4 regions of the Paenibacillus sp. 8b26 genome follow, and region 1 is predicted to be linked to each of the others. Evidence: riboswitches for the same ligand, from Rfam matches in the RefSeq annotation. Region 1 holds a riboswitch; each other region holds the start of a gene.
What was found. A riboswitch is a leader RNA that binds a small molecule or an ion and turns the genes downstream of it on or off. The one in region 1 is predicted to bind cyclic di-AMP.

Region 2: another riboswitch for cyclic di-AMP. It lies ahead of ACQ4MX_RS20795 (TrkH family potassium uptake protein); the one in region 1 lies ahead of ACQ4MX_RS07415 (hypothetical protein).
Region 3: another riboswitch for cyclic di-AMP. It lies ahead of ACQ4MX_RS14380 (C40 family peptidase); the one in region 1 lies ahead of ACQ4MX_RS07415 (hypothetical protein).
Region 4: another riboswitch for cyclic di-AMP. It lies ahead of ACQ4MX_RS27795 (3D domain-containing protein); the one in region 1 lies ahead of ACQ4MX_RS07415 (hypothetical protein).

What each region holds. Positions count from the first base shown of each region.
Region 1 is NZ_CP192445.1:1,662,579-1,668,577, reverse strand. It holds gene ACQ4MX_RS07430 (urease accessory UreF family protein) at 1-401, opposite strand, end outside; tRNA gene ACQ4MX_RS07425 (tRNA-Leu) at 666-748, shown strand; gene ACQ4MX_RS07420 (glutathione peroxidase) at 897-1,373, opposite strand; cyclic di-AMP (ydaO/yuaA leader) riboswitch at 1,839-2,014, shown strand; gene ACQ4MX_RS07415 (hypothetical protein) at 2,130-2,525, shown strand; gene kdpF (K(+)-transporting ATPase subunit F) at 2,738-2,815, shown strand; gene kdpA (potassium-transporting ATPase subunit KdpA) at 2,968-4,644, shown strand; gene kdpB (potassium-transporting ATPase subunit KdpB) at 4,697-5,999, shown strand, end outside.
Region 2 is NZ_CP192445.1:4,466,224-4,472,222, reverse strand. It holds gene ACQ4MX_RS20805 (LysR family transcriptional regulator) at 1-238, shown strand, start outside; gene ACQ4MX_RS20800 (potassium channel family protein) at 245-922, opposite strand; gene ACQ4MX_RS20795 (TrkH family potassium uptake protein) at 941-2,281, opposite strand; cyclic di-AMP (ydaO/yuaA leader) riboswitch at 2,700-2,849, opposite strand; gene ACQ4MX_RS20790 (CPBP family intramembrane glutamic endopeptidase) at 3,113-4,843, shown strand; gene uvrC (excinuclease ABC subunit UvrC) at 4,812-5,999, opposite strand, start outside.
Region 3 is NZ_CP192445.1:3,117,889-3,123,887, reverse strand. It holds gene motA (flagellar motor stator protein MotA) at 1-446, opposite strand, end outside; gene ACQ4MX_RS14395 (hypothetical protein) at 634-927, shown strand; gene ACQ4MX_RS14390 (4a-hydroxytetrahydrobiopterin dehydratase) at 1,047-1,346, shown strand; gene ACQ4MX_RS14385 (GNAT family N-acetyltransferase) at 1,422-1,928, opposite strand; gene ACQ4MX_RS14380 (C40 family peptidase) at 2,234-2,734, opposite strand; cyclic di-AMP (ydaO/yuaA leader) riboswitch at 2,740-2,877, opposite strand; gene ACQ4MX_RS14375 (hypothetical protein) at 3,163-3,990, opposite strand; gene ACQ4MX_RS14370 (M1 family metallopeptidase) at 4,002-5,999, opposite strand, start outside.
Region 4 is NZ_CP192445.1:5,998,540-6,004,538, forward strand. It holds gene ACQ4MX_RS27780 (M20 family metallopeptidase) at 1-445, opposite strand, end outside; gene ACQ4MX_RS27785 (ABC transporter substrate-binding protein/permease) at 591-2,054, shown strand; gene ACQ4MX_RS27790 (amino acid ABC transporter ATP-binding protein) at 2,041-2,763, shown strand; cyclic di-AMP (ydaO/yuaA leader) riboswitch at 3,010-3,184, shown strand; gene ACQ4MX_RS27795 (3D domain-containing protein) at 3,192-3,860, shown strand; gene ACQ4MX_RS27800 (polysaccharide deacetylase family protein) at 4,017-4,823, opposite strand; gene ACQ4MX_RS27805 (NADH:flavin oxidoreductase/NADH oxidase) at 5,127-5,999, shown strand, end outside.

The DNA of each region.
Region 1 (5,999 bases):
GTATGAACGGTTGCGAGTGTGCCAATCGCATTGTATTGGATGAGTATAGCTTCGAGTTGGTCGAATTCAAGCCAAGGGTACAAAGCCTTAGCGAGCTTGAGCAGGCGTTGGCCGGATAGGCGTGACTCTTTCATGTGCTGTAGGGAAGAACGCTGGGCGTGCAGCATTTTATCAATAAGAGCGATACGCCAACCATCATTTTGCTGAACAGCGATATAAAGGCTTTTGATAGCCATGCCATCGAGGGATGTGAATTGAGGATGCAGATCGGTGCGTGCATAGTGTTCCAGGTCTTGCAGACAGGTTAAACGACCATTTCGAAACAGCTCCTTTAGCCCGTAGGAACGAGTGAAGCCACCGACAGGCAGGGAAGGGTCCAACAGCAATGCGTAGTTCAGCAAACGATTGCCTTTTTGCAAAGCGGTTCGCCTCCTTAGAGTATAGTTTTTATGACATATTAAGTGACTTTAAAAATCAGATTAAGAAAAATTTTAATGATATTATGTAATATATATTTACACTTAAGATGCTTGTATGTCAAATTAAATATTTTTATAGCATTTATATGTTAGGTTATATGACTTTTAAAATAATTATTGTATTTATGTTTACAAATAGAATACAAGGGAGTATAATAAATCTGTTGCCTCAAAACATTAGAATTTGCGGTCGTGGTGGAATGGCAGACACGCTATCTTGAGGGGGTAGTGGGCGTACGCCCGTGGAGGTTCGAGTCCTCTCGACCGCATTACATGCAAGACACAGTTAAAAAAGCATCCTGACACGTTTTTGACGTGAAGGGATGCTTTTTTGTTATATCCCTTTTTTTCTAGCCACAGGAGCAGCCGCCTGGTTCGGCTGCTTGTGAACAGTGATGAAGTGGCTTGTAAGCTTCGCTACAAGAGCTTCTCGATATCCCCCGCCAGTTTATCCGGAGTTGTCTGTGGGGCGTAGCGCTTAAATACGTTACCTTCGCGTGTAATTAAAAATTTAGTAAAATTCCATTTGATCGCTTTGGAGCCTAGTACGCCCGGAGCTGTCCGGGTGAGGTAGCGGAATAAAGGGTGTGCCTGATCGCCATTGACATCTGTTTTGGCAAACATCGGGAACGTAACTCCATAATTAATCTGGCAAAACTCCGAAATGTCCTCGCTGGAACCCGGCTCTTGCTTGGCAAACTGGTTGCTGGGAAACCCCAGGATTTCAAGACCCTGCTCATGGTATTGGTCATATAGCTCTTGTAGCGCCTTGTATTGAGGGGTTAGCCCGCATTTGCTGGCTGTATTCACGATAAGCAGAACTTTTCCTTCGTATGTGGACAACGGAATCTCTTTCCCTTGCAGGGTTTGTGCATCATATTCATAAACGGTCATGGTATCCCTCCTAATTTAATATTTTGCAATTAAATTGTAAGCAATTTAACGAGGGGTTGCAAGTCTATAATAGATGTATTGCACTGTCTGAAACTGTAAAATCGTATTTTGTTCAAAACGGCAAATGGTACTGCAAATGGGGCGAATTGCGGTGTTTCTCATCGTAAAAACAGGCTCAATCGGCGTTTATCAGGTGCATACAGCAGTTTTTCTTTCTCTTTTACAAAAAAGGGACAAAAAATGCTCTCCATACGCCAATATTGACATGCCCGTCATTTTCAAAAAGGGATGAAAAACCGAGCTTGAAGGAGCTGGGAGAAGGATATTTCAATTGTAAGCGCTATTATTAATCTTCTTTGCTCTAAAGACCGATTTATAACCCTGCAGGTGAGCTTTACAGTGTTCCTTGCGCGGGTGTATGATTCAAGACGTAATTTCAAATGAAGTGAATGAAGCAGCAACGAATTGTCTATAGCGCTGAATTTTGCAGTTGCAAAAGCGGGGGAACCAAAGGAGATCTATTCGGCTTTTAAAGGGCCGTGTGTCTCATGGGGTGAATTTTCTGGCCAAGTGCCAGAAATAGGGCGACTCTCACGTCCGAATCCGACAGCTAACCTCGTAAGCGTACAGGGAGAGGCAACAAACCGCCGTGTGCAGCCATGGTTTATTTTATCATGGTTACGTAAGAAGCCGGAGGAAAGCCTTTTTCCTTTGGCTTCTTTTTGTTGTCTTTTTATACCGGGAGAGGAGCTACTGATGGAAGGTCGGCTAATCATTGTCACTGCACCGAATGAATCGGGCAGAAATTTTGTGAAATTGCTTATGTACAAAAAACTGGCGTTTGCGGTTCTGACGAATAGCGCTCAGGAGGAACGACAGCTCAAAAAAATGGGTGTGGAGCATATTGTGCGCATCAATACGATGCAAGCGGGGAAATGGAATTTTCCCAAAAAAGAAATTGGCTGCGTGTATTTGTTTGAGAACAGCTTGAATCTGACGTGCCGTTTTCTGCAAATTTGCCGGCCGCTGACATCAGATTCGGTCTATGTCATTACACAAGGCTGTAATCCTCAAGGGATTTATCGAGGTTTGGGAGCAGACCATGTGATCTACACTTTGAATGGAGAGGTGGGTTTCCTGCTGAACGGATAGTCGCTTACGGTATGGCTAATATAAATTAAAATTTTCGAATTCATTGTATGGTGATTTTACGAGGATGTAAGAATGACGATCTGAGGACCGATACGGGAGGGTATGAACATGATGGATATATACATGCTGCTCGTGATGGGTGTGAGTTATGGAGTGATACTGCTGTTTGTACGCTGGTGTGATGCGCAGACCTCCAAAGGAGGGCGAAAAGGATGATGGTTGTGCTTACGCTTACTGTTATTGTATTTGTGTATTTAATCTACGCACTCCTGAATCCTGAAAAGTTCTAATCAGCTAAACAGGATCAAGCGGGCGGGGGACAGCAGATCGTGGATGAGACACCAGAGGCAGCGGGTTTTCGCAAACGTGTGCACTCGCCTGGTGCTATGAACTCGTCTGTTGTTCCAAAAACGCAGGAGCATTTTGAAGGAGGGAATAGATGATGGAGCTGCTGCAAATTGGAATTGTGATTGTGATATTGCTGCTCTTGGTGAAACCAGTGGGCACCTATATATATCATGTGTTCTCAAATGAACCGAATCGGACGGATCGGGTGTTTGGCGGAACGGAGAAGCTGATTTATAAGGTTATAGGATTGAAAAAGCTGGAGAGCATGCGCTGGACCACGTACGTTATGAGCTTCATTGCTACGAATGTCGTGCTTGTGGCGGTCAGCTATGTGCTGCTGCGCTTGCAGGGACTGCTTCCCGTTAATCCGTCTGGAAATGGCAATATGGAAGCGTCACTTGCTTTTAATACAGTGATCAGCTTTATGACTAATACAAATCTCCAGCATTATAGCGGAGAAAGCGGACTTACGTATTTGACGCAGATGGCGTTCGTTACGATGATGATGTTCACTTCGGCTGCTTCCGGTTTTTCGGTTGCTGCGGCTTTTATGAGAGGATTGACGCGGCGCGGTGAAGGGATGGGCAACTTTTTTCAGGATTTTATCAAAGCGATTATACGGATTTTTCTTCCGTTGGCCTTTGTACTTACGCTGGTGCTGGTTGGACTGAAAGTACCGCAGACACTTCAGCCTGCGGCGGATATCACGACGCTAAGCGGAACACAGCAGCAGATTGCTTTGGGACCCGTTGCTTCGATGGAATCGATCAAGCATTTGGGTACGAACGGGGGCGGTTTCTATGGGGCCAACTCGGCGCATCCTTTTGAAAATCCAAATCCCTGGACGAATGTGCTGGAAATTTTGGCGATGTGGGTGATGCCGGCTTCGCTGCCGTATACCTTTGGACTGTTCGCCCGTAATCGCAAGCAGGGCTGGATTATTTTTAGCTCCATGATGGTATTGTTCCTCGTCTTCCTATCCATTACGTATGTGTCGGAGAAAACGGGCAATCCGTTGATTCATGCACTGGGTGTGGATGCTTCTCAGGGAAGCATGGAAGGGAAAGAGGTTCGCTTCGGCATTGGACAATCGGTGTTGTTCACGGCTGTAACGACGGCGGCAACCACAGGCTCGGTGAATAATATGCACGATACGCTGACCCCGCTGGGCGGTATGGCTGCTTTGGGTGAAATGATGCTGAACGTCATTTTCGGCGGTAAGGGCGTCGGGCTGATGAATATGCTGATGTACGCGATTCTGGGTGTGTTTATATGTGGATTGATGGTCGGCAGGACGCCGGAATTTATGGGCAGGAAAATTGAAGGCAAGGAAATGAAGCTGATCGCGATTGCCATTTTGGTACATCCGTTTCTCATTCTGGTGCCGACTGCGCTCGCTTTTATGAGCCATTGGGGGTACGATGCGGTCACAAACCCCGGATATCACGGGTTGACTCAGGTGATATATGAATATGCTTCATCTGCGGCTAATAACGGCTCGGGATTTGAAGGTCTTGCGGATAACAACGTATTCTGGAACACGACAACAGGGATTGTTATGTTCTTCGGACGATATGTATCTATAGTTGCACTGTTAGCTGTAGCGGCTTCATTGAATGCCAAAGCACCGACTCCCGTGACGATGGGCACACTTCGCACGGACAACAAGCTGTTTGGGGCGATTTTAATCGGGGTTGTGCTGTTGATCGGCGCGTTGACCTTTTTGCCCGTAATCGTATTGGGGCCTGTGGCTGAATTTCTGACCATGTGAAGAAGATGAACAGGAAGAAGAAAATGAGAATGGATGAACGGGGTGCTTGATCATGAAGGAACAACGCAAACGCATGCTGGACAAAAGCATCTTGAAGCATGCGATCAAGGATAGCTTTATGAAATTAAATCCGATGATCATGATGAAAAATCCTGTCATGTTCGTCGTGGAGATCGGCACATTGGTCGTGCTGCTCATGCTGCTGTTTCCCGGTTATTTTGGAACTGGTAACGAAATGGGCTTTAATCTGGCTGTTTTTATCATCCTGTTGTTCACGTTGCTTTTTGCTAACTTTGCCGAAGCGCTCGCAGAGGGGCGGGGGAAGGCGCAGGCTGCCTCTTTGAAGAAATCCAAGCAGGACACACAAGCCAATAAGCTTGTCGGGGATGAGATTCAGGTGGTCAGCTCGACCGAGCTGCGCAAAGGTGACATTGTGATGGTGTCCCAGGGCGAGATGATTCCGAGTGATGGTGAGGTGATTGAAGGTCTTGCTTCAGTGGATGAATCGGCGATTACGGGAGAATCGGCTCCAGTGATCAAGGAATCGGGCGGTGATTTTTGCTCAGTAACCGGCGGGACGCGCGTGGTCAGTGACCGAATTAAGGTGCGGATTACGACAGAGCCGGGTGAGACGTTCATTGATAAAATGATTTCGCTCGTGGAAGGCGCACAGCGGCAAAAGACGCCGAACGAAATTGCGCTGAATACCCTGTTGATCAGTTTGACGATTATTTTTCTGATCGTGGTGGTGACGCTGGCACCGATTGCCCGTCATTTTAACATTGACCTGCCTGTTCCCGTGCTGATCTCGTTGCTGGTCTGCCTGATTCCTACAACGATTGGAGGACTGTTGTCAGCCATCGGGATTGCTGGTATGGACCGGGTCACCCAGTTTAACGTGCTGGCCATGTCAGGCAAGGCAGTAGAAGCATCCGGGGACATCAACACGATGATTTTGGACAAAACAGGGACAATCACCTTCGGTAACCGGATGGCGAGCCAATTCGTGCCTGTAGGCGGCGTAGAGGAGACAGAGTTAGTGAAGTGGGCTGCGATGAGTTCGATGAAGGATGAGACGCCTGAGGGGCGCTCAGTTCTGGAGTTGATGCGTAAGCAGGAGCACACGCTGGATGAATCCTTGGCAGCAGGCGGGACCTTTATCGAGTTCAAGGCGGAAACCCGGATGAGCGGTCTGGATCTGGCCGATGGACAAAAGGTACGTAAGGGCGCGGTGGACTCTGTCCGGCAGTGGGTACTATCGCAAAACGGCAGCGTTCCAGCCGATCTGGAGGAAAAAGCGAATCAGGTGGCCTCTGAAGGAGGTACGCCGCTGGCTGTCGCGCTGGATGATCGGA
Region 2 (5,999 bases), 2.8 Mb from region 1:
GTTCGAGGCGATTGTGCGCCTGCTGCCGACCTGCAAGGCTTCCGCATTGCTGCCCAAATCCTACTTGCGCAGCGAGCTGCTGCGGGATAATGGGCTAACGGCGCTGTACTTGCCTGATTTGAAGGAGACACGGCGCACCACCTCCCTTATCTACTCGGAGACGACCGATCTGGGGCCGACAGCACGGCGCTGGATCAGCGAGACACGTGCATCGTTTGCGGGCTATCGTATGGTGTAGAGGAGATCAGCCTTCCTCGTTCACGTTAACAACCTCGTCCTCGAAGCGGCCGATATTGTCATTGGAGCCGATGATAACCATAATATCGTCCGCTTTTAGCCGATCCATCGCTGTGGGTGCAATCAGGATACCGTTCGCCGTATGAAGCGCCACGATGCTGCAACCAAAGCGAGTGCGGGCATTCAGCTCAGATAGCGTTTTGCCATGCAGACATGCAGGAACGTTGAGTTCCACAATACTGTATTCCTTGGACAGCTCCAAATAATCAAGCAAGTTAGGCGTAACCAGTTGGTGCGCAACCCGTATCCCCATATCCCGCTCGGGATAAATGACCCGGTCCACACCGAGCTTTTCCAACGCCCGTCCGTGCAGCACAGAAATCGCTTTGGCAACGACTTTGCTCACACCCAGCTCTTTTAGCAAAATGGCAGCCAGGATGCTAACCTGAATATCATTTCCAATCGCAACAATGCCGCAATCGAAATTGCGAATGCCTAGCGATCGTAACGAATCCTCGTCTGTAGCGTCCGCTACGACGGTATGCGTCAACAGCTCACTCATACTATCCACAATATCCTCATTCTGGTCAATGCCAAGCACTTCGCATCCCATATCCACCAATTGCAAAGCCAGGTTCGAGCCAAAGCGTCCCAAACCAATAACCACAAACTGCTGCGTTTTCATATCTACTCGAAAACTCCCTTATCCTATAATCATTTTGCCTTCCGGATGACGATACAATTCCTTACCCTTTTTCGGAGTCAGTGCATAAGCCAGTGTGAGCGGACCCAATCTGCCGGCAAACATCGTCAGGGTAATGACCAGCTTGCCTATAACCGTCAAATCAGGTGTAAGCCCCATAGACAATCCCACCGTACCAAATGCAGACACCGTCTCGAACAATATCATCAGAAAATGATGATCCTCGGTTGCTGACAAAATCATCGTCACCCCAATGACAAACAGCAGTCCCAGCAGTGTAATGGTCAAAGCCTTGTAAATTCGCCCCTGCGCAAGCCGGTATTTGAACAGCACAATATCCTCCCTGCCCCGCAGCATCGAAATCACGGCTCCAATGAGCAACGCAAACGTTGTCGTCTTAATCCCGCCTCCCGTAGAACCGGGAGAAGCACCGATAAACATCAATATAATGATGAAAAATTGCGTAGCCTGCCGCAAGCCAGCGATATCTAACGTATTGGCACCTGCGGTGCGGGGTGTTACGGATTGGAATAAAGATCCCAGCAGCTTTCCACCCCAATCCAGCGAGCCCAGTGTCTTCGGATTGGTAAACTCAAATACAAAGATGACAAGCGTGCCGACTACAATCAGAGCAGCCGTCATGCTGAGTACCACCTTGGTATGCAAGGACAGTCTCTTTCGCTTGCGGTATTCCACCAGATCGGACATGACCACAAAGCCGATGCCACCCGAAATAATCAGAAACATAGCTGTAAAATTAACAGTCGGATCATATACATAACCTGTCAGGCTGCGAAAGTGACCAAATAAATCAAAGCCTGCATTGTTAAACATCGAAATCGCATGCCAGATCCCAAAATAAATCGCCCTGCCTACAGGCATATCAAAGGACCAGCGAATGGCGAATATCGTGGCGCACACGCCCTCAATGATCAGTGAGTACAGCAACACTCTGCGAATCAATCCGACAATTCCCTCAACAGAAGTCTGGTTCATTGCTTCCTTCAAAATCAGGCGCTCCCGCAAGGAAATGCGGCGCTTGAACACCAGCGCAATCAAGGTAGCCATCGTCATAAAGCCGAGACCACCAATCTGGATCAGCGCGGCGATAACCACCTGCCCAAAGGTGGTAAAGAAGGTGCCAGTATCCTTAACGACAAGACCTGTTACACAGGTTGCGGAGGCGGCTGTAAACAAAGCGTCTATAAATGCAAGCGGCTTTCCCGTTGTATTGGAAATCGGCAGCATTAACAACAAGCTACCTATAAGAATGATAATGGCAAATCCCACAACGAATATCTGCGGTGGAGAAAGCCGAAGCCATCTTGCATTGGGATTCATCTATTTATCACGGCTCCTACTTGGTGAATTATGAGCATGGAGACGCTCCAGCTCATAAAATCACCAATCTCTTTTCAGTTTCTTTAGTCCGTTTTTTTAGCAAACAGTAAAGTATCCGCAGGCAAAGATACTTTTACCTATCAGTACTCATCACACTTCATACCTCACTACCTCATGAAACGTTTAGTGACTTTAAGGCGGGCAGCAGCGCAGCGATCCATTTGAATCTGGAGAAGCGGTAGCGCTCGCCTTTGTCTATGAATTTTAACCTTAACAGGGCTTATCTAATCCAATAAAATTCAGAGACAACAGCTATCGGAAGATCAAATGGAACGCGAAGCGGACTTAACTCAGCAACGTTTTAATTATCCAACTTTTATTCGCACAAAAAAAGACACCGGAAATCCGAGTGCCTGACTTGGTTCCTGCTCACAGCCTACGAGGTTAGCTGACGGATTCGGGCTGCACAGTATGCCCTATTCACACTTCCGGTCCGGGACCGGCTGTAAAATTCACCCCAGTAACATGGTTCCCCCGTTTTCCTATGGAAATTCGGCTCAAATGTATATCGTTACCTATATATTTCATATGCATTGTCTCAACAGATTATAATCCTTCTATATACAGAGCACAAAACCGATTTCTTCGAAATAACGTTAAATTAGCGGTAATTTGAGAATAGTCCACCTTTAATCGCAGCTTATCTTATTTTATTGAAACTTTATAGTGCTTTCACTCCATTTTCATGAATATCCTAGGTCTGTTGGCGGGAACCTGTGCAGTATGATATCTTTAATGGATGTTCTTATTTACAGATTAAGGAGGAAACTCATGAATCCTATCGGGAAACCGGTCGTGCTCACGGCCAACTTCAAAAGATTAGGCTTGCTGGGCGGGATTGGCCTGATTTGCTTTTTTGTCTTTCAATTGCTTATTCCCTCGTTTAGTAATCCGAATCCGGAAGCACTGACGAATGCCAAGGTCATCAGCAAGCAGGAAGCAGTCATACACGCGCTGGACTTCGCTCGCTCCGAGCTGGGCTATACCGAATCGCAGCCGGAAAAGCCTGTCGTGACCTATCAGGCCGAAACGGACCTGTACGGTTATTTATCCAGAGAAAAGCTGCTTCAACAGTATGACCGTACATGGAAAAAAAGTTATCCTTACGAAACCTTCCGGGTCGATTTACCGGAACCTTCTTCCAAAAGCAAAGTGCAAGTTCATGTGGATTTGTCCACAGGCAAAGTCGTCAGCTTTAAACGAATTACCTCCAGCACCAGTTATACACAAGCTGATATTTCTACGGATGAGCAGGCACGTAGCAGGCTTGTACGCGCAGCCGAGGGAGATATGACGTTGGAAGCTAAAGAGCAGGCAGCGGCAGCCTGGATAAAACGCTTTGGCTTTAAACCATCGGACTTGAAGCTTGCGACATCCGAAGGCGAGGGCGGATTGAAGTACACCGTAAACGACAAAAAAATCGGCTCCTCTGTGCTTACACTGGCGTTTACGTTTGAAGACGGAAATGTTCGCTCGTTTACACAGAGCTTTTCCGCCCCATCGTCCTATACGGATTATGTCAAAAAGCAAACGTACTGGGCTAACTGGATGACCTACGCAGGCTATGCCTTATTTAGCTTGGTGTTAGGCATACTTGCCATCGTATACGCCTCACTCACACGACGCCACACTTCCTTTGTACGTGGCATTGTGCTGTCCATTGTATATTTTGCTGCCAGTATGGCAGGGACATTTAACATGCTGCCTATACTGCAAGCAGAAGCAGGCGGTCGGCGAGCACTTATATTTCTTATGATTTTGCAAGTTGTGGTTTCCTTCGTAATGGCTGTAGCGATCTACTTTTCCTTGGTTGGCGGTGACGGGCTGATGAGCAAGGTTGGACTGAATGCCTGGCCACGCGCCAAAGAGCCGGGCTACGGGCTGTATGTGCTTCGCAGCATGTATGTGGGCTACTTGTGGGCCTTTATTTTACTCGGTGTACAATCCATTTTGTTCTTTGTGCTGGAGCGTACGTTTAATACGTTCTCCACAACAGATGCCACACAATCTCCTTACAACATGGCCTATCCATGGTTACTGCCGATTATGGCATGGATGGCAGGCATTGGAGAGGAAGCCGTATACCGTCTGTTTGGTATCCCGATGGTGAAAAAGATGGTGAGAAATACTTTTGTTGCCTGTCTGATTACCACGCTGATTTGGGCATTGGGGCACACACTGTATCCAATCTATCCGGTCATTTCCAGACCGATTGAGCTGACCTTCCTTGGATTGCTGTTCAGTTTTGTGTTTCTGCGTTATGGCTTTATTGCCGCCATGTTCAGCCACGTTATTTTTGACAGCATTCTGATGGGACTGAGTGTGATGACGCTAGGAGATAGCGTGAACCTGTTCGCAGGTATATTCTGGATCGTGCTCCCTGCCATTGTGGCTTATATCATGTACTGGTTTAGTCCGAAGAAACCAAATCGAGTTATGTTTGAGCCCATAAAAAAAGAAGAGCCGTATTCTACGACTCCTCCTCCCGAAGGGCAGCTATAATCTGACGCGCAAGCTTATCACCAATAGAGAGAGGCCGGAAGTCTTCGACGCTGGCCTCTCTTATTTTTTTAAGCGAACCAAAATGCTTTAGCAGCAGCTTACGCCGCTTCTCGCCAATTCCCGGAATCGAGTCCAAACGAGAGGTTACCATGGATTTGCCCCGTTGCTCACGATGGAATGTAATGGCGAATCGGTGAACCTCGTCCTGAATCCGTTGCAGCAGGTAAAATTCTTCACTATTGCGGGCTAGTGTCACTGCCTCAGGAGAATCCCCCACCAGTAGTTGAGAGGTTCTGTGTTTGGCATCCTTCACCAGACCACACACAGGAATGAACAAACCTAGTTCATTCTCCAGCACATCCGCAGCGGCCTTAATCTGTCCGCGTCCACCATCGACGACGATCAAATTCGGACGCTCCAGATTTTCCTTGAGCACACGTTCATATCGACGCCGAATGACCTCACGCATCGTTTCATAATCATCCGGCCCCTGCACTGAACGGATTTTATATTTACGGTACTCCTTCTTGGCAGGCTTGCCATCAATGAACACAATCATTGCCGAGACTGGATCGGAGCCCTGTATGTTGGAGTTATCAAACGCCTCCACCCGATGCAGGCTATCCAGCCCAATCGCACGCCCCAGATTGCTTGCAGCCTTGGATGTCCGTTCCTCGTCCCGTTCAATCAGCTTAAACTTCTCATCCAAAGCGACCCGTGCATTTTCCGTAGCCATCCCTGTCATTTGCTTTTTCAGTCCACGCTGAGGCACCAGCACCTTTACATCCAGCCATTCAGCCAGAGCTAGAGCCGCCGTAGCTGGTTCCTCCAGCCCACCTGACAGTTGGGTTTCAGTATGGTCTCGATCCGTTGCTTCTCTATAAGAAGCACGCTCTTCGGCCACCAGCAGTGCATCCGCGGAACGCTCGAACGGCTGCTCTTCATTTGGCACATCCGATAATGTCCCTGCTTCTTGTACAGCATTGTTACTGGTCTGCGCGGTTTCCTCGGTTGTTGCAGTGTAAGAAACAGCTTCCGTCACAGCCGATTGACCGACATCCCCCTGTTCCGTCTGCTTCATCAGCTTCGGTGTATCCGGCAGCAATATTTCCTGCGGCACCGCCGGGTTATCACTATAATATTGCGTCACATAGGA
Region 3 (5,999 bases), 1.5 Mb from region 1:
GAGAAAATCAGCGCGCCGGAGCGGTGTCGATCTTCAGTAGCATTAATGTCCTCCATCAGAACGTCACGTACGAATTCCTGATCATTACCATCAATAATCATACGCATACCGCCACGCATAAAGGGATCGTCGATCTCCTCTACCTTGGATTCCAGCGCTAACAGGCCTTCGCGACGGGTAATGGATGCCCATTCGGTAAATGTGCCGATGAGCTCTTTACGGTCCAAAAGCTTTTGTTCCGTGAAAATAACCTTGAACAGCTTCGGAATCCGTTTGATTTCTTCCATCGGAAAGGCCATAAAAATACTTGCTGCTGTTCCGACAAAAATAATCATGTAAGCAGCGGGATTGTTGACCAAGTTGATCACTGGCGCGCCTTTGAGAATCATCCCGACGACCAATGACATAATCCCGAGTACAAGTCCGATAATGGTTGAAATTTGCATGATACACCTCATCCATGAGAATAGATTTTGAATCCTTTCATGCCGCCGGGGTCGTCCTTGCCCCAGGCACGTCATTACAAGACGGATTATAGTATTTATCGACAAAACTCTCTTTTTTGTTAAGTACGAATTTCCGGTATAATAAGGTGATTATCTAATGAATGGTGGAAGAATTGGAGGAAATGGCATGGGAGTGAAGCACGGACGGGAGTATGAACAAATTTTGAACGATTTGACAGAGGCTGTGGGACACATTCCGGATAGCTATGAATTTTTCGAAATGGAAGCAGAAGATTGGGACAGGCTGGACCCGGCAGGGCGTCAGGAAGTCAGTGAAGCGCTGGCTGAAGACCTGTTTTATGCGCTGGGTACAGAGCCCGTTATCGCTGTGGGCAGCGGCGTTGTCATCTATGAACCGGAGCAGCACCGTATCTATGTGCTCATTGGGGATGAGGAGCTAACGTCGGTACCTTTGATTTGAACAGGTCCGTCTTATGGATTTATCAACGGGGCCGTGGTAATATGGACACCACTATATCGTAGTTTTGGTCGCATTCAAGCGGCTGAAAGGCTTCCGTATAAACGGGGAGGAGTCGTAACATGCCTTTTACACAAGAAGAGATTGAAGCACATCTGGAGAAGTTGGAGGGCTGGGAACTGGAGGAAGGACGCTGGATTGTCCGCAAATATAATTTTTCCAGTTTTATGAAAGGGATTGCATTCGTGGATGAAGTTGCTGCTATATCGGAAGCATTTAATCATCATCCATTTATTACGATTGATTATAAGACCGTGACCCTGCGCTTAACCTCCTGGGATGACGGTGGCATTATGGCCGTAGATATTAAGGAAGCCCAACAATATAATGAAGCTTTTGAGAAAATGCGTAGCAGTCATTGAGCTGATCATGGTCTGCCATATGATAAAAGCGCCTTCGATATACAACAATGCCGTTGTATGCCGAAGGCGCTTTTATCATTGAACACGAGGCTGGGGGTCAGGATGATATACCATACAATGAAACGGCTTTTTGCCATCAGGGGTCTGACGTTCATAGGTATCCGTAATCTCAAATCCGGCTGCCTTGTAAGCCCGAATGGCGCGCCCATTCCAGGTCAGTACCTCCAGATCAATTTCATTCTCCGGGTTGCGTCGTCTGGCTTCCTCAGCAATGGCACGGACAAAATCGGTGCCTCTGCCATGTCCACATAATTGGGGGTGCATTCCCAGACCCAGCCGGGTCACTCCAATCATCGGGAAATATTGAGCAAATCCGGTTAGCGTGTTCTCGTCATCCAGCACAGCAACATATTGCTCTTGGCGAAGCGTGGGGCTTCCAAATTCGACTTCAAGTGCCTTCATTTGTTCCCAAGGTAGCCAGCCGTATATGTTGTAGGGTGGATCATAGCGCCACTCACATATCGCAGCCGCCTGCTGCTCGTCCATCGGTACGATCCGGTAGTTAGATATTGAGGCCGGCATGTCTTCCCATCCTCCTTTTACAAGTACTTAAACCATTAACAACAGATTGTAGACAAGTTGCAGGGGATTGGCAAGCGGTGTTTATTTCGTACCCAAGTCGGGTATACATTCAATAAGAAGGCTTTACTGCTCATATGCTCCCCCAGCCGTGACGGTAAAACCGACGATGTTCGCAAAATCTGAAACCTTTTGAGGTGTCAGTTCGTCAGTAACGATAACGTTTCTGATGTTGTGGACATAAAAAACCGCAATTCGATTCCGGCCAGAATCAAATTGCGGCTCAGGGTTAGCTTGCTGTTCGTTAGTTATTCTACGTTGTCGTCATCAGGAGTTTCAGAAGCTACAGCGTGGTAAGCGTCTGTGCTCATAATTCTTTTTGCACCGACATAGCGGTTAGCGTAATAGTTTTCGTTCAGTGAGCTAACAACTACACCACGTGAAGATGAGGAGTGGGCAAATTTCCCTTCACCTACGAAGATACCTACATGGGAAATGCCTCTTCCTGTGGTGTTGAAGAACACCAAGTCACCAGGTCTCATTTCGTCGCGGGATACGGAAGATCCCATTTTGAATTGTGATCCGGATTGATGGGGCAGATTAATTCCCAGTTTGTGATATACATACATTGTGAAGCCGGAGCAATCGAACCCGTCGAGTGTAGTGCCTCCGCTTCTGTAGTTCGTTCCTTTGGCATCTTGGATGACCTGGTCCATCTTAGAGTCTGCAAATGCACTTCCTCCACCGAATGTAAAAGATGTAAAGGCAATGGCGAGACCCATGGCTGCGATCGTTAGCTTCTTCTTCAAAAAAAATATACCCCTTCCAATGCCTGCGAGGTTAGCTTAAGGATTCGGTAGAAGGTTCCCCTATGACCACTCTGTTGCGAGATCAATTCACCCAAACTGGTTCCCCCGCTTCCCAGGTGCCAGGAATTAGGCTTAACTTAAGATGTGCACCTTGGAGAGCAGTATTCACGATAACGATGTTTTTAAGGTAAAGGTTACAATAAAGATTACAAAGTTGTTACTATCAGTTCACTGCGATTATTGTAACAAAGTCGGCTGGCTTTGGCAAATGTTTCATCGCAAAAAGTTACAAAAAAATCTGCTCCCTTTATCGCGGGAACAGATTTTGTTAAGAGTATTCAGTTATGTGCCGTTTGCCTGGATATGAATGGAGATGGATAGTTGACTTTGGACAGCCAGAAATTGTTCGGGAGGAACGGAGTGAAGGTTCAACCTCTGCCGGAGATATCGGTATGCCATAGTCGGTACTGTGAACTGATGTGCCATAGCCTGACCAGACTGGTAACAAAATGATACGTTTGCTGGAGAATGAGTGCCAGCATACCAGTCCAAATTATCGCCATCGTGCCGAATAGACCAAGGACGAGCAGTACACCTGCACCGAGCAGAAGCGAAATACCGATAGCCGGGAGGATTTGCCGAAAGAAGGCAAGCAGCGACGATAGTATGGCGTGACCACCTACGGTGCCTAGCTGCATGTACAGGATGCACTGGCGGATGAACCAGCCATAAGCAATCCAACCGATGGCATAGGGCAGCACATGTAGGAGATAGGCGGGAGATTGCAGCGCCCCTGCCACGATAGGGTAGAGCTTAGGAGCCATCCAGAAAGCAGGGAGCAGCAGGAGTCCAAGCTCGATGACGTAATAGATCAGCGATGACAAGCCATGACGTTTCATTCCGCGGAAAAAGGACAGACTCTGTGGCTCGGTCGCATGGGTGTGCAGACTTTGGTATATTCCCGCCCGGATGAAGGGGGTAATCAGTGTACGCAGCACCGTTGCCCCCAGTAGTATCCACAGATACATATGAACCTCTCGGTTGTCCGTCAGGGCAATCTGGCTCTCCATCCAAAACAACGTCTGTCCCAGTTCATTTTGACCCTGATCGGGGTAGCGCAGCAGCAGGGGAGTAACGGCGGATTGTACCAGCCGATAGAGAAAAACGCCCCATAGCAGTCGATACAGAAATAGAATGATGACAATATAAAATTGTATGCGCACAAGCGCCCAGCCTTCTTTTATAACAGTACGCATCTATAGACACCTCACCATGACAGACTTCCAAGCAGTGTCTCCAGCAGCTTGGTAACACTTATGCTCCAACGGGTCTGGGTTTTTTCGTTCAGTTCGGCCTTCAGGCTGTTGTTGATATGCTTGTTCTCCAGCGCAATCGTGTACAGCGGATCAACAATCACATGGGAGACCGGAGATGCACTTTTTAGTCGATAGGTGGTGCTTTTGCCCGTTCCGTCCCATGCCTTGAATATCGTTGTGCCGTCCTTGAAGGTAAATTGAACAGGGACCTTGGGATAATCCGCCCCTTTTTTGCTGAGTGTAATGGTTGCTTCGTATCCGTTGGCCAGCTTGCGGTTCGTAATGCGATCCACTGAAAAATCCGCCATCTGGCCGTCGTATACATATTGTTCAAAATAGTGGCTCCACGAACGTCCGGTGACTCTTTCGACGATACGCTGAAAATTCTGCGAGGATGGATGCTTGAATCGGTAGGTCTGGACGTAGGTACGCATAATGCGATCCATTTTTTTCGCGCCGACCTGTCGTTCAATGCCACGCAGCACCAGCTTGCCCCGAGAATAGGCATTTTGTGCATATTTAGCAGCCGAGCCGTACTTCCAAGACTCACGGTTTAACGGCTGAGGGGATGATACCTGTCCAGACTGTAACGGAAAGTTAGGGATGAGCCCATATTCCTGCTCCATGAGTCGTTCCTCTGCATAAGAGGTAAAGCCTTCATCCAGCCATGGTTCCTCGAATTCGTTGTTTGCCACCATTCCATAGAAATATTGATGCCCAATCTCATGAACGACCGTCCGCTCCAGACTATAGCCGGGATTCGGATTATCCGCCGCTGCAGCCGTAATGAGTGTGGGATACTCCATGCCACCCGCGCCGCTGCCTGCTTTGGGTGGTACAACGATGGACAGGGTCGAGTATGGATAAGGCCCGTACCACTTGCTGTAATAGGAAAGGGCGGCCTTGGCTGCGCTCATATAGCGTCCCTTGAGCTCCTTGTGCGATGGGTCGAGATACAGCTTGATTTTGACACCCGGCACCTCGGCAGAAGAAAATGGCTCTTCTGCGGCTACAAAATTCGGTGAAGCGGCCCATGCAAAGTCGTGCACGTCATCGGCATAGAATTGATATATTTTTTGTCCATTTTGCCGGACGGCTCCACGGGTGGGAAATCCGGTTGCAGCCACGATGTGTGTTTCAGGCACTCTAATCCGCACACTGTAAATTCCGAAATCTGCGTAAAACTCGGAGTTTCCATGATACTGATGCAGATTCCAGCCTTCCTCGGCGCGTCCGCGCTGTCCTGCGGTTTCGTAGACGCTGAGTTTGGGAAACCACTGACCTGCCATGACAAAATCATCTGTTGCGCCCATACGTGCGAAGATGGCGGGTAGCTTTACCTCAAACTTCATATATAATGTAATGCTTTCACCGCCTCGGACCGGCTTGGGGAGACGTACCTTCATGAGCGAGCGGTCGTTCACGTTACCGTCATCCGGCTGTACGTATTGAGTCCGGTGCAGGAGGGATAAACCGTCTTCCGTTTTAAGTTCAGTTAGTGTCATGGAGCCAAAGCCGTTCTTGGGCATGGTGTCGCCGCGCAGCTTGCCCCCGGATTCCTTCATGAAGGTGGTTTCCATGGAAGAGAAGGCATTGGGGTACAGGTGCAGATACAGATCATTCACGGTTTTGGTGCCCGGATGCTTCCATGTAAGCGTCTCGGTGCCCCGCAAAACCTGTCCTTCTTCCAGGGACACGTCAATGTGGTATTCCACCGCACGCTTGCTGAGAATTTCCGAAGCGAGCTGTGGAGGACTTTGGGGCACGTCAGGCAGGATGTTTGCCCCCAGGGGCTTGCCCATGTTTGGCGCAAGCGCAGACTCCGACTGGGAATCGTACGACGGTTTGCCCAAGGATTGCGGATCGGACTTAGATTCAGGCTGCCAGGCAAACCATAACGTCCCTGCGAGGAGACCGAGGGCTAGTGTAGACAATAAAACGATTTTGGT
Region 4 (5,999 bases), 1.8 Mb from region 1:
CTATATCGCAATCATCAAACAAACCGGCAGCCGCCATGGGAACCTTGGCACCGCGCGTTTCCTCGGCAGGTGTGCCGTATACTCGTATTTCTCCGCCGATCTCGTCAATGACTGATTTGAGGCCGACACCAGCTCCTGTACTCATCATACAGATCAAGTGATGTCCACATGCGTGTCCCAAGCCTTTCAGAGCGTCATATTCCGCCAGAAAAGCGATGACCGGCCCGGGTTTGGCTGCTTTATAAGTCGCAATAAAAGCCGTTTCTATATCCGCAACAGGGGACTGAACTTCAAATCCGTGAAAAACCAATTCCTCTTTTAGACGGGCAGAGGCCAAAAATTCCTCATTTCCCAGTTCAGGGTTGGCGCCAATATATAAAGAAATGTCCTTGAAACGTGCTGCATGCTGCTCAATGGTGCGTTGAATCGTATTTTTGCTATTCATGATAAAAACTCCTTTGTGGAAACTGTAATTTACATACTGTGAAAATCATAAAATAGTACTATAACATTCATTGCATATTCATGCATATTCATTTATAATGACACAATCTTATTTATTATAAAGAATTTAAGGAGAGAAAAAAAGATTGAAAAAGGCATATCGTTTTACCGCCCTGATTTTGACGGCGGTTATCTTGCTGCTGGCTGGTCTTCCTATGCTCACTGCATACGGAACGGAAGCGAAGACACAGCAAAAACTTGTACTCGGCATGAGTGCCGATTTTCCGCCGTATGAGTTTCATAAAGTAGTTAACGGTAAGGATACCATTGTTGGCTTTGATGTTGATATCGCCAATGAAATTGCCAAGGATCTGGGTGCAGAGCTGGTCATTGAGGACATGAGCTTTGACTCGTTACTGCCTGCTCTGCAAAGTGGCCGCGTAGACTTGGTTCTGTCAGGTATGACACCGACGGATGAACGCAAAAAGAGTATTGATTTTTCGGATGTGTACTACCACTCCAAGCAAGTGATTATGGTACGCCCGGAGGATAAGGACAAATATTCGACGATGGCTGCTTTGAAAGGCGAGAAGATCGGAGCACAAAAGGGGAGTATCCAAGAGGAAATTGCTCAGAAAGTGCCCGATGCCTCAGTAACTTCACTGGACAAAATATCCGATCTGGTGCTCCAGCTTCGGACCCAACGTGTGAATGCTGTAGTGATCGAAGACACTGTCGCTAAAGGATACACATTGGATGGCACTGTAACACTTGCCAAGGCGGTGCCTGAGGAAGCAGGAGCAGAAACGGCTGTAGGTATTCGTAAAGGAAATACTGAACTGCTGGCATCTGTAAATAAAACGCTGGCTCGTCTGAAAGCAGATGGGTCTATTGAAAAGTTTTCCACGGAAGCGAGCGCGCTCTCTGCGGATCGACAGGCTTCTTCCCATAACATTGTGGATATATTTTGGAAATATCGCAGTTTTTACGTTACGGGTATCGGCTACACATTGTTGCTGTCCGCCCTCGGGGTACTGTTCGGATTTATCATTGGTCTGATCATTTCTCTGTTGCGGATGAGCGGTATACGTATCATTGAGTGGTTGGGTACAGCGTACGTGGAGGTGCTGCGTGGCACACCTATGCTGGTACAGCTTATGATCATCCATTACGGGGTTGCATTGACGCTAGGTGTCAATTTTACGCCACTTCAGTCCGGTATTATTACGTTATCTCTGAATAGCTCGGCATATCTGGCTGAAATTTTCCGTGCAGGTATTCAGGGAGTAGACCGGGGTCAGATGGAAGCAGCCCGTTCACTCGGTATGGGACGAGGCAAAGCTATGCGTCACGTCATTTTACCGCAAGCGTTCAAGTCCGTACTGCCTGCCATCGGTAATGAATTTATTACGATTATTAAAGAGTCCTCCATCATTTCTACCATCGGTATGGTGGATATTATGTATCAGGCTCAAGTCATTAAGAACATCACCTACGAAGGATTAAGTCCGTTCGTCATCGCGGCTGCTATTTATTTTGTAATGACATTCAGCTTGTCGAAGCTGTTGGGTTTATGGGAAAGGAAGTTGAGAGCCAGTGATCACCGTTAAACAACTGCGTAAATCGTTCGGCAAAAATGAAATTTTAAAAGGTATTAATGTAGATATTGCCAAAGGCGAGGTTGTCGTCGTCATTGGACCGAGTGGCTCGGGAAAAAGTACATTTTTGCGTTGTATGAATCTGCTGGAGCAGCCGACTGACGGGGAGATTCTGTTTGAGGGTGAGCCGATTACGGCACGCGGTCACAACATTAATGCAACTCGTGAGAAAATGGGCATGGTGTTTCAGCACTTCAATCTGTTCCCACACAAAACAGTACTGCAAAATCTGACACTTGCGCCGACTCAGGTTAGAGGCCAGTCAGCAAAGGAAGCAGAGAAAATTGCGTTGGAGCTGCTGCGTACCGTTGGACTTGAAGACAAAAAAGACACCTTTCCAAACCAGTTGTCCGGTGGACAGAAACAGCGGATTGCAATTGCACGCGCCTTGGCGATGCAGCCGCATGTGATGCTCTTCGATGAGCCGACCTCCGCCTTGGACCCTGAAATGGTCGGAGAGGTGCTGGACGTGATGAAGAAGCTGGCTGAGGGTGGCATGACGATGGTCATCGTAACGCATGAGATGGGCTTTGCCCGCGAGGTAGGAGACCGCATTATTTTTATGGATAATGGTCAAATTGTGGAGCAAGGTACACCGGAGCAGGTTTTTGGTACACCAAGCCATGACCGTACCCGGGATTTTCTTGCCAAGGTTTTGTAAGAAATGAGCTTGTAAAGGCTATGAAGTAAGCCCTCCGCGGTGGAAGTTTGACGGGAGGGCTTTTTCTTTTTTTTGTCATCCTCGTTCAGATTTTTGTAACTGATTTCGATTTCATGATGACAAAATTGTAACAGATGTAGTATGATGTTCAAGGTTCCCAACATTTTCATGCAGATAAGGTTACAAAATTGTGATATTATGCAGTGAGCCAAAACTTACCTGGGCAGCAGACAGCAACGACAGGCGCTGAATGCGGGACCCAAAATCATGGGAAGTGCGGGGGACGTAACAACGGCAGTCACTTCTGATCCGTCTTCATACGAATGGATGGAAGGTGCCTAGGGGTGAATTGCATTAAGCATAGGGCTTCTCCTGAGTCCGAATCCGACAGCTAACTTCGCAGGCATATTAGAGGAGGTACATATCTTTTGAAACATCTGAAACGTATTGGAAAAACAATGAAATTTGCAGTGCTGGCCGCAGCTATCGCAGGATTGGCACAGACAGCAGGGGTAGCGGACGCCGCTTCGCTTCATACCGCCAAGGAAGGTGATACCTTCTTTTTGCTTGCTCAGCGTTACGGGGTATCTGTAGAGGATCTGCAAAAGGAGAACCCGGATGTTACTGCCAGCAATATATATGCAGGAGTACAAATTAAGGTTCCGGACGAGAACAAGGTAAAGGTCGCTTCAGATTCGAAGCCTCGGCTTTTGTCCGAGAAAGCGCCTGCCAGTGACGGTCAACAGGTTGAAGCATGGGGCAAAACATTTAACTACAGCAAAGTAGTTGATGTGAAGGCCACAGCGTATTCCGCAGCAGTCAGTGAAAATGGAAAATGGGGAGCAGTAGACTATTTCGGAAATCCGCTTAAGCTCGGTACGATTGCGGTAGACCCCAACGTAATTCCGTTGGGTACGAAAGTGCTGGTTACAGGCTATTCCCATCCAGGGCTGCCGGATCAATCTTTTGTAGCGGTAGCTCGCGATAAGGGCAGCGCCATTACGGGGAAACGGATTGATATTTTCATTCCGGGAAGTCCATCTTTTGTGAATGACTTTGGTTTCCAAAATGTGAAGCTGTACGTCATTGATAAATAGACTGTATAAGCCAATGAATTATATTTACATAATATATATTATGTAAACAAATATCAAACAACTTAATCGCCGGTCCTGATTCATATGGGCTTTGTCGATTAAAAAAGGGCTGTCTTACGAGCAGAATGCATCTGCTCGTAAGACAGCCCTTTACTGTTATTTCCGCTCCGAGGTGTGAAGTAGCCGTGGAACCGTGACAAATTTGTACCCCTTGGCTTTCAGCGCTTGAATAAGACCCGGCAGGGATTGAACAGTGCCTTTCAGGTTGGAGCTTTGACCACCGCCTGCGTGCATTAAAATGATGGAACCTGGTCCGGTAGCCGGGATCACATTACGCTGAATTTGTGTTTTACTGAGCCCCTTCCAATCGAGGGAGTCTACGTTCCAATTTACAATCATGTAGCCGTGACGACGCGCCCATTGGAGCTGAGGCTCCGTAATTTCACCATAGGGCGGGCGAATCAGCTTGGGTCGAAAGCCGACAGTGGCCTCCAAAATATGTTCTGTTTTCTTAATCTGGTTGCGAAAGCGTTCCGGTGATGCCTTCCTAAAATCCGGATGGGTATAGGAATGGTTGCCTAAGGCATGGCCTTCACGTACGATACGGCGAATCATGCCCGGGTGTTTTTCCGCACGGTGACCGACGATAAAGAAGGTGGCTTTGATACCATTCGCGTGCAAAATGTCCAGAACCTGCGGCGTATACCGGGAATCGGGCACGTCATCAAAAGTTAGGGCAATTTGCTGAGTATGCGGGCCGCACATTTTAAAAATATCCGCATGCTTTTTTCGAAGCATGGCTAATGTGGGAGTGGCTCGTTCTCCGCTCTTGTGTGCTGAAGAAACAACGGCCGCTTCCTTGGGATGAGTCGTTCCGACATCGGGAGGCGCATCCGTGTGAACGGGAAAACTCGAAAATGCTAGTAACAGTGCCATGATTGGCAATATTACCCTGTACGGCATATGTATCCCCCTTTCCGTGCAGTGGTTCCTTCGGTTGCTTTCATTTATTATGTACCTGACATGTTGAAATTATGCCGCTGAACGGGTTAGACTATTGAGAGGTTGAGTGGAAATGCCCTGTGAAACGGATGTAAGTGCAGATCACGAAGCTAAACGCATATATTCTATTAAACCTGACCGAAAACAGCAGCATTTTCGCAGCTTTTAGCCTTTTAATGGATTCGGTATCCAGTGATAGCTGGTGTATAATGGGATTGCAATTCATATTGTAGAGACATGGAATTAAAGGAAGGATGGATCAAAGTGACCGACTTGTTTACTCCTTATCAATTAAAGGGACTCTCTTTAAAAAACCGGATTGTAATGCCCCCAATGTGCCAATATAGCGTGGAGGCCAAAGATGGAAATCCCAATGATTGGCATCATGTCCATTACGTTAGCCGGGCAGTAGGTGGCACCGGGCTGATTATTGTGGAAATGACAGCGGTCCACCCGGATGGACGCATTACAGATCATGATCTGGGCATTTGGAGTGACGAGCATATCCCTGCATACCGCAAAATAGTGGAGGAAGTCCACAAGTACGGTGCCAAAATCGGAATTCAATTAGGTCATGCCGGACGAAAGGCTGAAGATGCCGACTTGCCTGTTGCACCGTCCTCGATAGCTTTTAGCGAACGTTTCAAGGAGCCGCATGCTTTAACGACAGCCGAAGCCAGGGAACTGGTTCAGGCTTATAAGGAAGGCGCGCGCCGCGCGGTGGAAGCCGGGTTTGATACGGTAGAAATTCATGGCGCTCACGGTTATCTGATCCATCAATTTCATTCACCTTTAACGAACACCAGAGAAGATGAGTATGGACAGGATCTATCGCTGTTCGGTGTTGAAGTGATTCAGGCTGTTAAAGAGGTACTTCCGTCTGATATGCCTGTGTTGATGCGGATATCCGCCAAAGAGTATGTTGAAAACGGATATAATGTGGAATACATAGCGGGCATAGGGGAACGATATCGTGATGCAGGTGTGGATATTTTTCACATTTCCTCTGGTGGCGAGGGGCCGATTGGTTCTAACGGCGGTCCATCTGCGCGAGCGGGATATCAGGTGGATTTGGCACATCAAATACGTGAAAAGCTGAATGTACCTGTAATCGCTGTCGGTCTGCTGGACGATTAT